Regions from separate parts of the Cloacibacillus sp. genome, predicted to be linked through region 2. Evidence: predicted binding sites of a transcription regulator. Region 2 holds the regulator's gene; the other holds the start of a gene.
What was found. Region 2 encodes HrcA, which represses chaperone genes, less so after heat shock. Its sites were predicted from a motif close to TTAGCACTCNNTNNNANNGAGTGCTAA; they were not measured.

Region 1 (8,482 bases), on a different contig from region 2:
GTACGCAGACCGCCCGGCGCTGCATTTCGGAGGTTCCGAGGATCGCGTTCACGTGGTGCACTTTGATACGGCGGCGCAGCGTGATGCCGCTGTAAAGGACCGCGGAGGCCTCGTAGCCGGGCAGGATGAGGAAGTTTTCATCGCCCAGCTCGCCGCTGTAATCGGAATAGCGGTCGTGGTCGGTTATGCAGAGAAAGGAGTAGCCGCGGCTTTTGAAGAGCGCCGCGGACTCCCCCGGCGTCAGCATACCGTCGGAGTTCGTCGTGTGGCTGTGGAGGTTGCCTTTGTACCAGACGCCCTTTTCCGAGAATCCTCTGATATCCATCATCTATAGCCTGATGCAGTTGCGGTTCATGATCGTGATATGGACGCGGTCGCCCTTCGCGAAGAGCGCGCGGCTGCGGAAGAGGGTGTCGGAAACTATCTCCATGCCGCCCGCCTCGATCTTGTAGCGCAGCACGTTGCCGCGCGGCGTCTGGTCGATTATCTTCCCCTGGAACTGGTAGGCCCCGTCTACGGGCGCAAATTCGGACGACAGCTCGACGGTCTCGGGACGGATGGCGACCTCGTGCGATTCAGCGTAGAGCCGCCCCGTCATCGAGGCGAACTCCGCGCTCGAGAGGATGTTGTAGTTGCCGATGAAGCTCGCGGCGAAGCTCGTCTCGGGCTGCGTGTACATCTCTATCGGGCTGCCGGACTGCTCCACCCTGCCGGCGTTGAAGAGGTGTATCACGTCGGACATCACCATCGCCTCGTCCTGGTCGTGGGTGACGAAGATGGTCGTGATTCCCATATCGCGCTGTATGCGGCGGATCTCCTTTTGCAGCGACTTGCGCAGCTTCGCGTCTATCGCCGAGAGCGGCTCGTCGAGCAGCAGCACCTTCGGCTCGGTGACGATGGAGCGCGCGAGCGCGACGCGCTGCTGCTGGCCGCCGGAGAGCTGCGCGGGCATGGCGTTCTCTTTTCCCTCAAGAGCGACCATCGCCACCGCCTTCGCGACCTTGCCGCGGATGTCTTCGATGTGCATTTTTTTCATCCGCAGACCGAAGGCGATATTCTCAAAGACGTTCATGTTCGGGAAGAGGCTGTACTGCTGGAAGACCATTCCTATTTGGCGGTCTTTGGGGTCGGCGTAGGTGACGTCCCTGCCGTCAACGTATATGCGGCCGCCGCTGACCTGCTCAAGCCCAGCAAGGCAGCGCAGCAGGGTACTTTTACCGCAGCCGGAGGGGCCGAGCAGGGTCACCAGTTCTCCCCGCTCCACCGTGAGGCTGACATCACGCAGGACGGTGTTATCGCCATATTTTTTCACTATCTTTTCAAATTTTATATAACTCATGCCTTTTCTCCTTCCTTTGCGCCGATTTCCACGGTCTTGGATTTGAGCCAGAATACCGCCGCCGAGATGGCGAGGGTGACGACGAAGAGTACGATGATTACCGCGCTCGTAACCTGCCCGGAGATGAACATTTTTTTGAGCAGGTACATCTGCGCGGTGGAATAGTAGCTGCCGCCGATGGTGTTGACGATGACGAAATCCCCGAAGATGAGGGCGACGGAGAGCATCGAGGAGATGACGACGCCGGAGAGCATGCAGGGGACGATGATCCTGAAGAAGGCGAAGAATTTATCAGCCCCCAGCATCTGCGCCGCCTCGAGCAGCCTCGGCGCGTCCACGCTTATCAGGCTGTTTTTGATCCCCTGGTACATGTAGGGTAGTATCACTACGCAGTAGGTGAAGGTGAGCATGGCGATACGGTTCGAGAGGGGCGCGGGCGCTCCGGCGTAGAGGGAGAGGACGCTGACCGGCAGGATGACGCCCTGTACCGCGTACGGTATGGTGCAGATTATCCGCAGGTATTTGTCGAGCCACGGCAGGTATACCACGACGACGTACATCGCAAGCAGGATCATCGCCGCGGCGGCGATGACGGGTACTATCGAGATGACGACCGTCCGCGCGAGCGCCTGCCAGAAGGCGGCGTCCCTGAAGATCACGGCGTAGTATTTAAGCGTAAAGCCCTTCGGCAGCACGTCCATCCATTCAGTAAAAAGGGAGTAGACGAGCGTCATGAAGAGCGGTATCAGCAGATAGAGCACAATGGCCCAGAGGATTATAGAGCTGCCCTTTCCGCCTCTCATCTCAGCCCCTCCCGCCTCTCTTTTTAAGTATCATGCCGTTCGCGGTGATCGTCGCCACCATCATCAGCATGAGCACGACGGCAAGCGCGGAGCCGAACTCCTTACGCTGCACGACGTCGCCGACAAACTGCTCCGATATCCTTATCGGCAGCAGCTGGAAGTTGTTCTGCATCAGCGCGTAGGCCGTCGCGAAGGCGGCGATCGCGTTCGCGAAGAGGATGCTGAAGGTCCCGAGCAGGCTCGGAAGCAGGTTCGGCAGGCCGACCCGCAGCCAGAATGCCGCCGCGCCGCCGCCAAGGAGCGCCGCCGCCTCGCGCCACTCCTTTTTGAGCGCGTCGAAGGCGGGGATCAGAAGCAGCGTCGCGAGCGGGATCTGGAAGTAGATGTAGCAGAGCAGCAGCCCCCTAATGCTGTAGATGTTGAAGTTGGCAAGCGCCTCTATGCCGTGGTTTTTGCCGAACATCACGAGCACGCCAACGTTGCCGAAGAGGATTATGTATGAAAAGGCAAGCGGGATGCCAGAGAAATTCGAGGTCATGTTCAGCACGCTGAGGAATATGTTTTTCGTCCCCGGCTTCGCCTCGTGGCAGCTTTTCGCGCCCCAGAAGGCGGCGAAGAGCCCGATAAGCGACGAGGCGGCCGCCACCCAGAGGCTGTTCATCACCGCGACGCGGTAGAGCCGCTTGGTGAAGATAGAGGCGTAGTGCGTGAGGGTGAAGCCGCCGCCGTTCTCTTCCATAAAGCTCCGCATGATGACGCCCGCCACCGGCATCAGCTCGAAGAGCAGCACCACGGCGGCGAAGGGAAGCAGCGCGGCAAGGTAGGTCTTTTTGCTGTTGTTCAAAAGTTTCTCTCCAATCGTCGTAAAAAAGAGGGAGCCCGCGGAATAACAGCGGCCTCCCTTTATTATCAGCGCTCTATTTCGCGTAGGCCATTACCTCTTCCTGCCATTTTGTCCCCAGGTTCTTGGCCGCCTCTTCCCAGGCCTTGAAGTCCGAGATGGGGCGCGCCTTCGCGTACTGCTCCGACGGGAGCATCTTCGCCTTTACGTCGTCGGGAAGCTCCACACTGCCTCTGATCGGCGTCGCGTAGCCGCGCGCGAGGTTTATCTGACCGGCGTCGCTGAGGATGTATTCACGCGTGAAGGCCGCGGCGTGCGGGCGTTTCGTGTAGGCGTTGATTATCGTCGCGTAGCCGCTCTGCACGGAGCCGTCGGCGGGGATGCAGACGTCATATTCCGCTTCGGGGTTGTTTGCCTTGAACTGGTCGCGGTAACCGAGCGCGTTGTAGTCCCAGACGAAGTAGCAGGCTATCTCGCCCTTTTCGAGGCGCGCGACGTTAGGCTCGCCCATATCGATGCGTCCCTGCTCGGCAAGTTTCCTGAAGAAGTCGAAGCCCGGCTGGAGGTTGGTCTCAGAGCCGCCGTTGGCGATCGCCGCCGCGAGCAGCGCGCACTGAGCCTGCGTCGCCTGCGCGACGTTGCCGGGGGTCACCATATATTCGCCCTCGAGGATGTCGGCGAATGATTTCGGCGGGTTGGGAACGAGCTTCCTGTTGGTGATGACGGTGATGGTCCCGTAGTAGCCGATCACCCAGTCGCCGTTGTCGTCCTTCGCCCATTCGGGGATCTCGTCCCAGTAGCTCGTCTTGTAGGGAAGCGTGAGCCCCTTGCTCTCCGCGAGCGGGCCGAAGGACTGGCCCACGTCGCCGATGTCCTTCGTGGCGTTTTCCTTCTCCGCCTCGAATATCGCGAGCTCCTCCGCCGAGGACATGTCCACGTCGGCGTGTTCGATGCCGAATTTATCCTTTAGGTCCGTCCAGGTGCCGACCCAGTTCGCCCACGAGTCGGGCATACCAACCGATTCCACCCTGCCCTCTTCCTGCGCCTTTTTCTGAAGTTCCTCGACGGTGAGGCTGTTGAGGTCAACCTTGCCGGCGCTCTCTTTGCCCGGCTGCATCTGCGTAAAGGCGAATACCGCGATAATTACGACGGCAACCGCCGCTCCGATCATAACTTTCCTGTTCAAAATAATTTCTCCTTTTCCCATATGTTTTCCAAAGCAGTTTCATTATAAAAAGCGGAAGTAAAGGAAAGGTTTTATAAACGCAACGAAAATGTAAGCGCAAAAAAGAGGCCGCGCGGCCTCTTTTCATCAAATTAAATGAGGATATGAAAAAGCCGGAGACTGGCGTCTCCGGCTTTTGTATCTGTCTATTGAGCTGTGGGTTATGCCGCCGGACTTAGTAGTCCATGCCGCCCATTCCACCCATACCGCCCATTCCACCGGCCATGTCGCCGAGGGTGTCTTTCTTCTCGGGCTTGTCGGCAACGACGGCGTCCGTGGTGAGGATCATCGCCGCGATCGAGGAGGCGTTCTGGAGAGCCGAGCGGGTGACCTTCACCGGGTCGATGATGCCCGCTTCGATCATGTCAACGTATTCGCCGGTCGTCGCGTCGAGGCCCTGTCCCTCTTTGAGGGTCTTGACCTTTTCGATGATGACGTCGCCCTGCATGCCGCTGTTGTGGGCGATGAGGTAGAGGGGTTCGGTGAGCGCCTTGCGTACGATCTGCGCTCCGGTACGAATGTCGCCCTCAAGTTTCGCGATCTCTTTGTCGAGGACTTTGGTGCAGCCGACGAGCGCCACTCCGCCGCCGGGGACGATTCCCTCTTCAACCGCGGCGCGCGTTGAGTTGAGCGCGTCCTCTATGCGGAGCTTGAGTTCCTTCTGCTCCGTCTCCGTCGCGGCTCCGACCTGGATGACCGCTACGCCGCCGACCAGTTTCGCGAGGCGCTCCTGGAGCTTCTCTTTGTCGTACTCTGAGGTTGAGTCGGCGAGTTCCTTCTTGATCTGCGCGGCGCGATCCTTGATGGCCGTGGAATCTCCGGCGCCCTCGACGATCGTCGTGTCTTCCTTGGTGACCTTTATCTTCTTCGCGTGGCCGAGGTCAGCGACGTCAGCGCTGTCAAGCTTGCGTCCAACCTCTTCGCTGATGACCGTCGCGCCGGTCACGGTGGCGATATCCTGGAGCATCGCCTTTCTGCGGTCGCCGAATCCCGGGGCCTTGACGGCTACGACCTGGAGTATTCCACGCAGCTTGTTGACGACGAGTGTCGCCAGCGCTTCGCCCTCGACGTCCTCGGCGATGATGAGGAGCGGCTTCGCGAGCTGGACGCTCTTCTCAAGGACGGGAAGCATATCTTTCACGTTGGAAATCTTTCCGTCGACGATGAGGATGTTCGCGTCGTCAAGTACGGCTTCCATACGGTCGGGGTTCGTGATCATGTAGGGGCTGAGGTAGCCCTTGTCGAACTGGAGTCCCTCGACGGTCTCCAGCGTCGTGCCGAGGCTCTTGCTGTCTTCAACGGTGATGACGCCCTCTTCGCCGACCTTCTCCATCGCTTCGGCGATGAGCTCTCCGACCTTCTTGTCGTTGGCGGAGATGGCGGCTACCTGCACGGTCTTCTTGTGTCCCTTGACGGGCGAAGCCTGCTTCTTGAGCTCTTCAACAACAACCGCGGTCGCGTCTTCGATACCCTTGCGGAGCTGCATGCCGTTCGCGCCCGCCGCTACGTTCTTGATTCCCTCGCGGATCATCGCGCGGGCGAGCACCGTGGCCGTCGTCGTACCGTCGCCGGCTACGTCGTTGGTCTTCGAGGCTACCTCTTTGATGAGCTGGGCGCCCATATTCTCGAACGGATCTTCGAGCTCGATCTCCTTCGCGATCGTCACGCCGTCGTTGGTGATGGTCGGCGAGCCGAACTTCTTCTCCAGGACGACGTTGCGTCCTTTCGGGCCAAGGGTGATTCCTACGGTATCCGCGACTTTATTGATTCCGCGCTCCATCGAGCGGCGTGCGTCTTCTCTGAAAAGCAGTGTTTTTGCCATAATTATTATTCCTCCCGTTTATCTATCTTTACAATTACTTCTCGACTACCGCGAGAACGTCTCTTTCACCGATAATGAGGTAGGTCTCGTCGTCGACCTTGACTTCGGTTCCTGAATATTTGCTGTAGATGACCTTGTCGTCAACTTTGACTTCCATCGGCTGACGTGAGCCGTTGTCAAGAACTTTGCCGGCTCCGACCGCCACGACGATCCCTTCGACGGGTTTCTCTTTCACTGTGTCCGGAAGCACGAGGCCTCCCTTTGTCTTCTCTTCGTTCGGCGCTGCCTTTACTACGATTCTGTCTCCAAGTGGCTTAAGTTTCATTAAGAGATCCCTCCTGTGATTTTTAAAGCGGTTCTTTTTCGTGTTAGCACTCACTTTCGTTGAGTGCTAATTTTCTTTACGCCTGAAATTTTAATGACTGACGTCGCTTTTCTCAAATATGATTATATCCAAATATTTTTTATTTCACTCTGTAATATTGCTTTATCTTCGATTTACTCAATTATTCATAAAAATTTTTGACTTAATTAAATCTTACGGGTAACTACTTATTTCACAGGCACTTTAACAGATAAGGCGCGGCAGTAACGCCGCGCCTTGTCTTCTTTTAGATCTCTCTTCTTTATCCCGTATTTAAAACATTACCCTTCTCACTGCCGGTTCTGCGGAGGCGATGAGGCGTCCCCTGTTGTATGAATAGAGTATCTCGCCCTTTTTGTTGAGCGCGTTGTAGAAGTTGTCGCCGTCAAGAACGATGAAGCTCGCTGGGTTTCCCTCGCGGATGCCGTAGCTCTCGCCGAGATGGAGCGTCTTCGCCGCGTTGTGGGTGCAGAGACGGTATGACTCCATTATCTCCTGATAGCCCATCATCTGGCAGACGTGCAGCCCCATGTGGATGATGTCGCGCATGTTGCCGCTGCCGAGCGGATACCAGGGGTCGAAGATGTCGTCATGGCCGAAGGAGACGTTGTTGCCGTTGGCGAGCAACTCCTTGACGCGCGTCACGCCGCGGCGTTTGGGATAGGTGTCGAAGCGCCCCTGCAAATGTGTATTGACGAGCGGATTGCAGACGAAGTTTATATCGCTCATGCGCAGGAGGCGGAAGAGTTTGCCGCAGTAGGCGTTGTTGTAGCTGTGCATCGCCGTCGTGTGGCTGGCCGTAACCATATCTTTCATACCGCTTTCAAGGGCGCGGCAGGCGAGCACTTCGAGCCCCTTCGACTGTTCGTCGTCTATCTCGTCGCAGTGAACGTCGACGAGACGGCCATATTTTTCCGCGAGCTTCACGCAGAAGTCGACCGACTCGACGGCGTATTCGCGGGTAAATTCAAAGTGCGGGATCGCGCCGACGCAGTCAGCCCCCATCTTCACCGCGTTTTCCATCAGCGCCTCGCCGTTGGGATAGCTTTTTATCCCCTCCTGCGGGAAGGCTACTATCTGGATGTCGACGTAGTCTTTCAGCTCTTCTTTGAGTTCGAGCATCCCTTCCATCGCCACCAGCGAGGGGTCGGTCACGTCGACGTGGGTGCGGACGAACTGCACGCCGTTCGCGGCCTGCATCTGCACGGCGCGGCGCGCGCGCTCCTTGACGTCGTTCTTTGAAAGTTTTTCTTTGCGTTTGCTCCAGCATTCGATGCCCTCAAAGAGCGTCCCCGATATGTTCCAGACGGGATCACCGGCGGTGAGGCAGGTATCGAGGTGGACGTGGCTCTCGATGAAAGGCGGCAAAGCCATCTTTCCCGTGCAGTCGACGACCTCTTCCCCGCCGCGCGGGGCGAGGCCGGCCTTTATCTCTTCAAATTTGCCGTCCGTAACGCGGATGTCTTTAGCCTCTGTGGAATTCTCAATAAATATGTTTTTTATCAGCATCAGAAATCATTCCCTCCGTGATATTTTTAGCTCTTTTTCGCGGTCAGGCGGTCGAGGACGAGGAATACCAGCGCCGCCGCGGCCAGCGAGTTGACGGGTTTTATGCCGCAGGTTACGAAGATGCCGACCAGTGATCCCGCCGCCACCGCGAGGACGCCCGCCAGATTGACCGCGGGACCGCTCGCGGCGGGTCTGTAGTATTCATCTTTATGCAGGAAGTAGTGTAGGATGAGCACCGCGCCGATGGGCGGGATCATGCCGGAGAGCAGGTTCAGCATACCGACAAAGTTATAGTAGAGCCAGACGGCGGTCAGGGTTCCCGCCGCGCCGCTGAGCAGAACGAGGGGCTTGTTTGGTATCTTGGTGATGTTCGAGACGCCGAGCCCCGCCGTATAGAGCGCGTTGTTGTTGGTGGTCCAGATGTTCAGCCCGAGGGTGAGGATCGCGGGAATGGCCAGTCCCTGGAGGATCAGGATGTCAAAGATATCGGCGACGCCCGTCACCGCACCGCCGACCGCGCCGAAGATCATCATTATGGAGTTCCCGACAAAGAAGGCGACGACGGTGGCAAGTACCGCC
Region 2 (8,482 bases):
TTTACAGGTATCAAGGCGCGGTATCTCAAGCTTGCGCTTAAGTCCGCGGTAGGCCTCTTCAAGGGTGATCTTGACGGTGGCCTCAAGGTCGGCGCCGCGCCGCGGCGCGTTCGGGTTTGAGGCGCGGCGGCGTCCGCCTCCGAAGCCGCCCGCTCCGAAAAGATCCCCAAAAATATCGCCCAGGTCCTCCTGCGAGAAGGTCTGTCCCTGTCCGCCAAAGCCTCCGAAGCCGCCCTCTCCGCCGAAACCGCCGGGCGGCATATCACCCACGTAGCCGAACTGGTCGTACTGCGCCTTTTTTTTCGGATCGCTCAGCACTTCGTTCGCTTCGTTGATTTCCTTATATTTAGCCTCCGCCTCGGCGTTGCCCGGGTTTGCATCGGGATGATATTTCCGCGTAAGGGTACGGTAGGCCTTCTTTATTTCGTCAGCCGATGCTCCCCGGCTAACACCCAATATTTCATAATAGTCTTTTTTACCGGGAGCAGCCATCAGCGCTTCACCTCGCCATAAGATTTAAAATCTGCGCCGCGCCCTATAAAACCGATTGACCATATATCCGCCGGTGCGCGGCCTTTATTATTTGCCGCACAGGATTATACACCTGTGCGGCTATTTGTCAAGATTAGTTAAAAATTTATGAACTGCCGTTTGAGCAGTCGTTCATTTTCGGACGCGCATGCCGCAGGGCATTCGCCCGCGGCATGCGCTTTAAAAATGTTTTTATTGATTTAATTGTCTTCTTCGTGGAATTCGGCCTCAACGGTCTCCCCGTCGGGGTTCTCTTCCTGCTGCGGCGGCTGCTGCTGCGCGCCTGTCTGGGCTCCAGCGCTCTGGGCCGCCTGGGCGAGCACGTTCATCTCGTCCATCAGCTGCTTCGTCTCCGCTTTGATGGCGTCGGCGTCCTCTCCGCTCATCTTTTCGCGGACCTTGGCAACCCTGTCGTTGACCTTCGCCTGGGCCGCAGCGTCGGCAGAGCCTGATTCCTTCACAAGTTTCTCGGCCTGATAGATCACGGACTCGGCCTCGTTGCGCGCCTCGATAAGCTCTTTGCGCTTCTTGTCGGCGCTTTCGTTGATCTCCGCGTCGCGGCGCATCTTCTCGATCTCCTCATCGCTGAGGCGTGAGGACTGGATCGTGATGTTCTGCGCCTTACCGGTAGCCTTGTCCTTCGCGGTGACGTTGACGATGCCGTTGGCGTCGATGTCGAAGGTGACCTCTATCTGCGGGATACCGCGCGGCGCCGGCTTGATGCCGTCTAGGAAGAAACGTCCCAGCGAGACGTTGTCTCCCGCCATCGCGCGCTCGCCCTGCAGGACGTGTATCTCGACCTGCGGCTGATTGTCGGCCGCCGTTGTGAACACCTGGCTCTTGGATACCGGTATCGCGGTGTTCTTGTCAATTATCTTCGTAAAGACGCCGCCTAGGGTCTCAAGTCCGAGCGAGAGCGGCGTAACGTCGACGAGGACGATACCCTGCTGCTCTCCCGAAAGGATCGCGCCCTGGATCGCCGCGCCCATCGCGACGCATTCGTCGGGGTTGATGCCCTTGGTAGGCTCTTTGCCCATAAGCTCGGTCACGAGCTTCTGCACCATCGGCATGCGGGTGGAGCCGCCGACGAGAAGGATCTTATTGATCTGCGAGGGCTCGAGTCCGGCGTCCTTCATCGCCGTCTTGACAGGGGCGATGGTCTTGTCCAGCAGGCTGCGCGTGAGGTCCTCAAACTTTGCGCGGGTAAGTTTGAGCTCAAGATGCTTCGGTCCGTTGGCGTCCGCGGTGATGAAGGGAAGCGAGATCGTCGTCTCCTGCATTGATGAGAGCTCTATCTTCGCCTTTTCCGCCGCTTCGCGGAGGCGCTGCGAGGCCATCTTGTCTTTCAGGAGGTCGATGCCGTCGCTCTTCTTGAATTCCGCCGCGAGCCATTCCACTACCGCGTTATCCCAGTCGTCGCCACCGAGGAGGTTGTCGCCCGCTGTGGAGAGGACCTCAAAGACGCCGTCGCCCACATCGAGGATCGAAACGTCGAAGGTGCCGCCGCCGAGGTCGTAGACCATGATCTTATGGTCGCCCTTTTCCAGGTTCACACCGTAGGCGAGACAGGCCGCCGTCGGCTCGTTGATGATACGAAGCACGTTAAGCCCCGCGATGGTCCCCGCGTCCTTAGTAGCCTGACGCTGAGCGTCGGTGAAGTAGGCCGGGCAGGTGATGACGGCATCCGTAACGGCGGTGCCGAGATATTCCTCCGCGTCCTTCTTTAGTTTCTGCAGAATCATCGCCGATATCTGCTGCGGCGTGTAGGCTTTGCCGTCGACAGTCACCGTCTTGTCCGTGCCCATAGAACGTTTGATCGAGATGATCGTACGGTCGGGGTTAACGATCGCCTGACGCTTCGCAAGCTGTCCGACGAGTATCTCGCCGTCTTTGGTAAAGGCCACGACGGAGGGGGTCGTGCGCTGTCCTTCCGGGTTTGGTATTACTGTGACATTGTCTCCCTCTTTTACAGCCACGCAGCTGTTAGTTGTTCCAAGGTCTATTCCAATAACTTTTCCCATGTTCCATTCCACCTTTTATGATAATTATTTATCTGATTCGTCCGGCATCTATTTTTCTATAGCTGCCTTTCTGTTACTTCCGTTTTATTGCCTAATCAGCTTTAAGCCTCATTTATAATCAGCCGTTATACTTGCCGACCCGCACCTGGGAAGCCTTAAGCACGCGCCCCGCAAGCTTATAGCCGCGGCACAGCGCGCCTACTATATGTCCGTCCTTAGCGGCGTCATCCACCGGCTCCATACATACCGCCTCATGGAGAGAGGGGTCGAATTCGCCGTCCGTCGAAATAAACTCAAGCCCAAGCTTGCAGAGGCCGTCGGCGAACTGTTTGATCACCATCGACATGCCCTTCGCAAGGCTGCTATCCTTATCTTCGACCGCCGCCGCGATCCGCTCAAGATTCTCAAATACCGGCAGCATTTCATTTATCGCCTGCTCGGCGGCAAGCTTAGCGTTGTTCTCGCGGTCCCGTTCCATACGAGTACGCAGGTTAAAATAGTCGGCCCTGCCCCTTGCCACCTCTTCTTTGAGCTTGCGAACCTCATCTTTCAGCGCCTCGGACTCCCCCGCTTCAGACTGGGGAATATTCTCCTCGGCGGCCGGGATGCCTTCGAGCTCCGGCTCATCCTTCATCTGCGGCTCGCCGCAATTCGGTTTCTTCTGCTCGTCCATGTCTTCAGTCTCCTCTTTCGCCTGATTCGGAGTCCAGCTTGCGCAGCACTCCGTCTATCGCGGATATTACCTTTTCATAATCCATTCTCTCAGGGCCGATAACGCCGACGACGGCCTTCTGGCCTCCGGCCTCTCCCGTGGCGGCGACCAGCGCGGAATTTTTCATCCCCGGCAGTACATTTTCATCGCCGATCATTACGTTTATCTCGTTCATCGAGCAGCGGTTCACCAACGCGGTCATGTTGCTCTCCTCCTCAATAAAGGAGCAGAGCGCCTGTATCCGTCCCAGATCCTGAAAATCCTGCAGCTTCATGATCTGACTGACCGACCCCGTGAATATCTTCGTCTTCTGGACGCCAAGCAACGCGTCTATCTCAAGTAGAGCCTGACTGCAGGCGTCACGGTAGCTGCTTATCTCCTCCGTCAGCTTCGCCTTCAGCGAGCTCTTGATATCGCTCCAGGCACAGCCTGAAAAGCGGTTCAGCTTGAAGGCCAGTTCATCCAGCTCCTCCTGCGGCATATCCACCGGCATATCGATGAACTTCTGGTGAACAAGTCCGCCCTGAAGGACCACCAGCAGCAGAACGCGGAATTCGCTCATCCGCACGAAGCTCACATGATGGAAGCAGACCGTGTCAAGCGGCGTGATGGCGGCGATCCCAACATAGTCGGAGACGCGGCTCAGCATCTCGGAGGCCGATTCAAGCACCCGTCCCAGCCCCTGCCGGTGTTCCATCATCTTTTTTAGTAATTTTACAGACGGGCCGGCGTTATTTACACGTTGAAGTACCGAATCGACGTATAGTCTATATCCCTGAGTTGTGGGGATCCTGCCCGACGACGCATGAGTCTGTTTGAGAAAGCCCATGTCCTCAAGATCGGACATTTCATTTCTGATCGTCGCAGAGCTGCGTCCGGTGAGATAACGGCGGGATACCGTGCGTGAGCCTACAGTTTCACCGCTTTTAATATATTCATACACCACGGAGAGCACGACTTCCAGCTGTCTTTCAGTGATCACCAGACCTCACCTGCCTAGAAAAATTTTTCATTCTCTGTTAGCACTCAATGCTCACGAGTGCCAACACCTCAATGACGAATAAATAATAATCGTCATAGAGGCTTTTGTCAATACAGGTCAAAGATTTATTTTTAAAATTATAGGTAAAATTTTTTAATTCAAAAAATTAACAAAAGGCCGTATCGCCACGCTGTTGTTGTATAATTAACAGATGTTTGAGCTACCGGACCGGCGGTTCTTTTATCGGACGGCAACGAAAGAAACTCAAAGGTTCCCAGTATTTCTGCATTATCTGCAATCGTAACAGAAGTGAAGAATATTGAAAAAAGACAAAACGTTTATCTATCTTATCAGACACGGCGAATGTGCCGGCAACAAAGAAAACCGCATCCGCGGATGTATGGATTTCCCCTTAAATGAAAACGGCATCCTCCAGGCCCACGCCCTCGCGAAGGCGATGAAAGACAAGAATATAGAGTATATCTACTCGAGTCCGCTCTCCCGCGCGACGACCACCGCAAAGATCCTCGGCGAGACGCTGGGGCTGCCATACGAGGCGCGCGAGGGCTTCTGCAACATACACCTCGGTCCCTGGGAAAACAGAAAGAAGGCCGAGCTCGCCGTTGAGGAACCCGATAAATGGCAGACATGGCTCGACCAACCGGAAGAGCTCAAGATCGACGGAGGAGAGACGCTTGACGAGGTGCGCGAGCGCGCCCTCGCCGAACTTGACCGCGTCATCTGCGAGCACCGCGGCAGCAATATCGCGCTCGTGGCTCACCGCGGCGTGCTAAAACCGCTAATGGCGGGGGCTATAGGCGTAATGCGCCCCAGCTACTGGCGGCTCCACGTCGATACGGCCTCATACAGCCTCCTCACCCACGACAGCCTCCACGGCTACTGCCTCATGGGACTCAATTTCACGGAACATCTCGCCGGACTGCCGATAATCCAGGAGTTCGACTAAAAATGTCCGCCCACCTCATCCGCTTCGGAGACAAAAGGGAGCTGTCACAGGCCACCGAGAAGGCAGGCTGCGACATAAACTCCCTGCCCTACTTCGAAAATCGCCGCGAGATGCTCCAGCTCTACGTCACGGACATTCCCGCACCGGCGGCCAGCATCATCAAACAGGAGATGCTCTCACGCGGCGGCGACGCCGCCGTGCATGCGCAGGTCATTACCTGCGGCGTTAAAAAGAGCGACGTCATCCTCTTCGGCACGGCAAAACAGCTCGGCCATCTCGCAGAGAAGCTGACGCGGATGCCATGGTGGGGCCTCGAACGCCTCGCAGACGAAATACGCGGCCTGATCGCCCCGTCGCTGCCAAGCGCGAGAAAACTTCCCTGCGGCACTGAGCTTCCCTTTGGAGAAAGGATGCTGCTGATGGGGATCATTAACCTCACCGACGACTCCTTCTTCGCCGGCAGCAGAAGCGGCGCCGAGACCGCGGAGACCGTAAAAAGGGCGCTGCGCATGGCCGAAGAGGGGGCCGACATCCTAGACCTCGGAGCGGAATCCACACGGCCGGGTGCGGGACGGGTTCCCGAAGAACAGGAGATATCACGCATGGAGGCGGCGGTGAGGGCGATACGAAACGAACTTCCGCGGATGCCTCTTTCGATAGACACCACGCGCTCCTCCGTCGCGCGCGCCGCGCTTGCCGCGGGCGCGGACATAATCAACGATGTTTCCGGGCTTCAGTTCGACGAGGATATCGCGCGCGCCGCGGCCGAGTACGGGGCGATGCTCGTCGTTATGCACATGCGCGGCACCCCCGGGGACATGCAGTTGATGTGCGAATACGAAAATCTCATCGCCGAGGTCTGCTCTTTCCTCCGGGAAAAGGCAAAGAGGGCCGAAGAGTTGGGCGTGCCGAAAAAAAATATTATAATAGATCCGGGCGTCGGGTTCGCAAAGGACTACAACCAGAACTTGCTGCTGATGCGCCACTGCGAAAGCTTCAAAGCCCTTGGCTATCCGCTGCTGGTCGGAGCCTCGCGAAAGGGCGTCGTCGGCGCCGCCACGCAGACAAAAAAAGCGGAGGAGCGGCTCTGCGGCACGTTTGCTTTGACCTCCGTCTGCTGCTGGCAGGGTGCGGACATCATTCGCGTCCACGATGTGAAAGAGAATAAAGAGGTCATCATGATGACAGAGGCGGTACGGGGAGCAAAATATGTCTGATCATAAAGTGGTACTGGCATTGGGCGCCAATCTCGGCAACCGCCTTGAGGCGCTCAAAAAAGCGATCATAAAGCTGGAAAGCTGCGGAATACGGACGGAGGCAAAGAGCCGCATTTGGGAGACGAAACCCTGGGGTGTAACGGAGCAGCCGCTCTTTCTCAACATGTGCATGACGGCCCGTACGGATCTGGAACCAATCGAGCTGCTCTGTCTGCTGAAAAAGACTGAGGCTGAACTGGGCCGTTCCGCAGGTACGCGCTGGGGTCCGCGTGAGATCGACATAGATATTATCTTTTTCGATTCTCTGTCACTCAAGGTCCCCAAGCTGGAGATCCCCCATCCGCGCATGCATGAACGGGGATTTGTACTGAGGCCACTCACGGAGATCGCTCCCGACATGGTACATCCAATACTGGGAAAGAGCGTCGCCGAACTTTTTGAAGAGCTGCCCGATTCGGAGAAAGACGGGATGGTATGGATATCAGAGGTATGACCTCAATCAAAAAAATCTTCTCCGAGCGCCGCGCAGGCGACCGGAAGAGGAACCACGCGATGTGGTTCCTGCCGCTTCTCTTTGCCGCCGCGGCCCTGACCCTCTATCTGCTGCCAGCGGCGGAACTGGGAGATAAAAATATCAGCATCAGGACGCTCGAGGTGCCTGAATTCCCCATCATCGTCGTTCTTGAACAGGATAAGGGCACGATAACTTCTGCATGGCTGCGGACCCCGGCCGGGGCCAGAAAACTTGACCAGCTGGACGGGCTTTCATTCATCTCCAGCGACCCGGTCATCTCCAAAGTAGACCAGGATTCCAAAAACGACCTGCTCTGGCGTCTCTCGTTCACAAACCTGGAGGGAGAGGGCGTACATCTCTGGATCGGCATGACGACCTGGGCTCCCCGGGTATTTATCGCCTCGACCCCCTTCCAGTACACGCGGTGGCACGCCCTGCCGGCGAAGGTCGAGGTTCCCAAAGGCACAAGCATCTACATCGCCCCCGCCGCGCCATTTTACAGAATGCTCGACAAACAGTACAGCGGCAAAGACAGCTACTCCTTCATATACACGATAATGCTGACGCCGGAGGGACCGGCCTTCGTTCCCGTGCCATCCGTCTACAAGCAGCTGGCGATACTGCTCAAAGCCGGAATGCACGGAGAGACCTCGCCGAAAAAGAGGCTCGCCTACGTGCGGATGCTGACAGAATTCAACCGTCTCGCCGAGGGCAAAGCCCCCCAGGCAGACACGCTTCTCAACTTCCCTCTGGAAAAGCTCGACACGCTTACCTGGAAGAGATAACGGCCATATAATAACATGCGATTTGAGCAGAACGTTCCGTACCGCTCCGGTACAATACGTTCTGCCTGTTTGCGCATCTGTATTTTTGCGTAGTTCTATGCTAATATGTCGGAAACATATATTCATAAACCTGTTATTCCGTTGTACATACCGCTTTTGAGGAGACGGATGATAATGCTGGATCATTTTAAAGATATTGTAAAGGTACAGGAGGTGCTCCACGAGGCCCAGACCGGCCTGTGGGCGATAGAGCTCGACGAGGGACGGGAGCCGCGGATGTATGCGGACAACGTCATGCTCGAACTCCTTGGCCTCGACCACGCCCCATCTCCCGAGGAATGCTATCAGGCATGGTATAGCCGCATCCACAAAGATTATTATCCCGCGGTACACCGCTGCGTGGACAGGGCCGTCTCAAATGAAAGAGCCGAGGTGGAATACCCTTGGAGCCATCCGCTCTGGGGAACGATATATGTGCGCTGCGGCGGCGTACGGGACTGGAATTATAAGGGCGGCATCTGCATCCGCGGTTACCACCAAAATATCACGGATATGCACAAAGTTGAACAGGAGCATGCCGCGATCATCCAGACGCTGGGGGAAAACTATGACGGCATCTTCCTCTGCAATCTGCGTGACGGCTGCTTCAAGATCATCAAGACGCCGGAAAACTATCATGATATGACCCAATCTTTTTCAAATTACAACGAATTGCTGAAATGTTATATAAACGCCGTCGCCACTGAGGAATAT

Region 1: a site for HrcA is predicted at 6,399-6,425, ahead of groES (co-chaperone GroES). Genes of this name have one in related genera too.

The regions. Positions count from the first base shown of each region.
Region 1 covers NZ_JAJBUX010000087.1:7,847-16,328, forward strand. The annotation lists gene LIO98_RS10935 (hypothetical protein) at 1-328, opposite strand, end outside; gene LIO98_RS10940 (ABC transporter ATP-binding protein) at 329-1,339, opposite strand; gene LIO98_RS10945 (ABC transporter permease subunit) at 1,336-2,142, opposite strand; gene LIO98_RS10950 (ABC transporter permease subunit) at 2,144-2,986, opposite strand; gene LIO98_RS10955 (extracellular solute-binding protein) at 3,060-4,169, opposite strand; gene groL (chaperonin GroEL) at 4,384-6,030, opposite strand; gene groES (co-chaperone GroES) at 6,065-6,355, opposite strand; gene codA (cytosine deaminase) at 6,668-7,903, opposite strand; gene codB (cytosine permease) at 7,930-8,482, opposite strand, start outside.
Region 2 covers NZ_JAJBUX010000059.1:25,254-33,735, reverse strand. The annotation lists gene dnaJ (molecular chaperone DnaJ) at 1-492, opposite strand, end outside; gene dnaK (molecular chaperone DnaK) at 732-2,552, opposite strand; gene LIO98_RS07545 (nucleotide exchange factor GrpE) at 2,671-3,225, opposite strand; gene hrcA (heat-inducible transcriptional repressor HrcA) at 3,230-4,246, opposite strand; gene LIO98_RS07535 (histidine phosphatase family protein) at 4,566-5,213, shown strand; gene folP (dihydropteroate synthase) at 5,216-6,430, shown strand; gene folK (2-amino-4-hydroxy-6-hydroxymethyldihydropteridine diphosphokinase) at 6,423-6,923, shown strand; gene LIO98_RS07520 (hypothetical protein) at 6,920-7,729, shown strand; gene LIO98_RS07515 (ATP-binding protein) at 7,904-8,482, shown strand, end outside.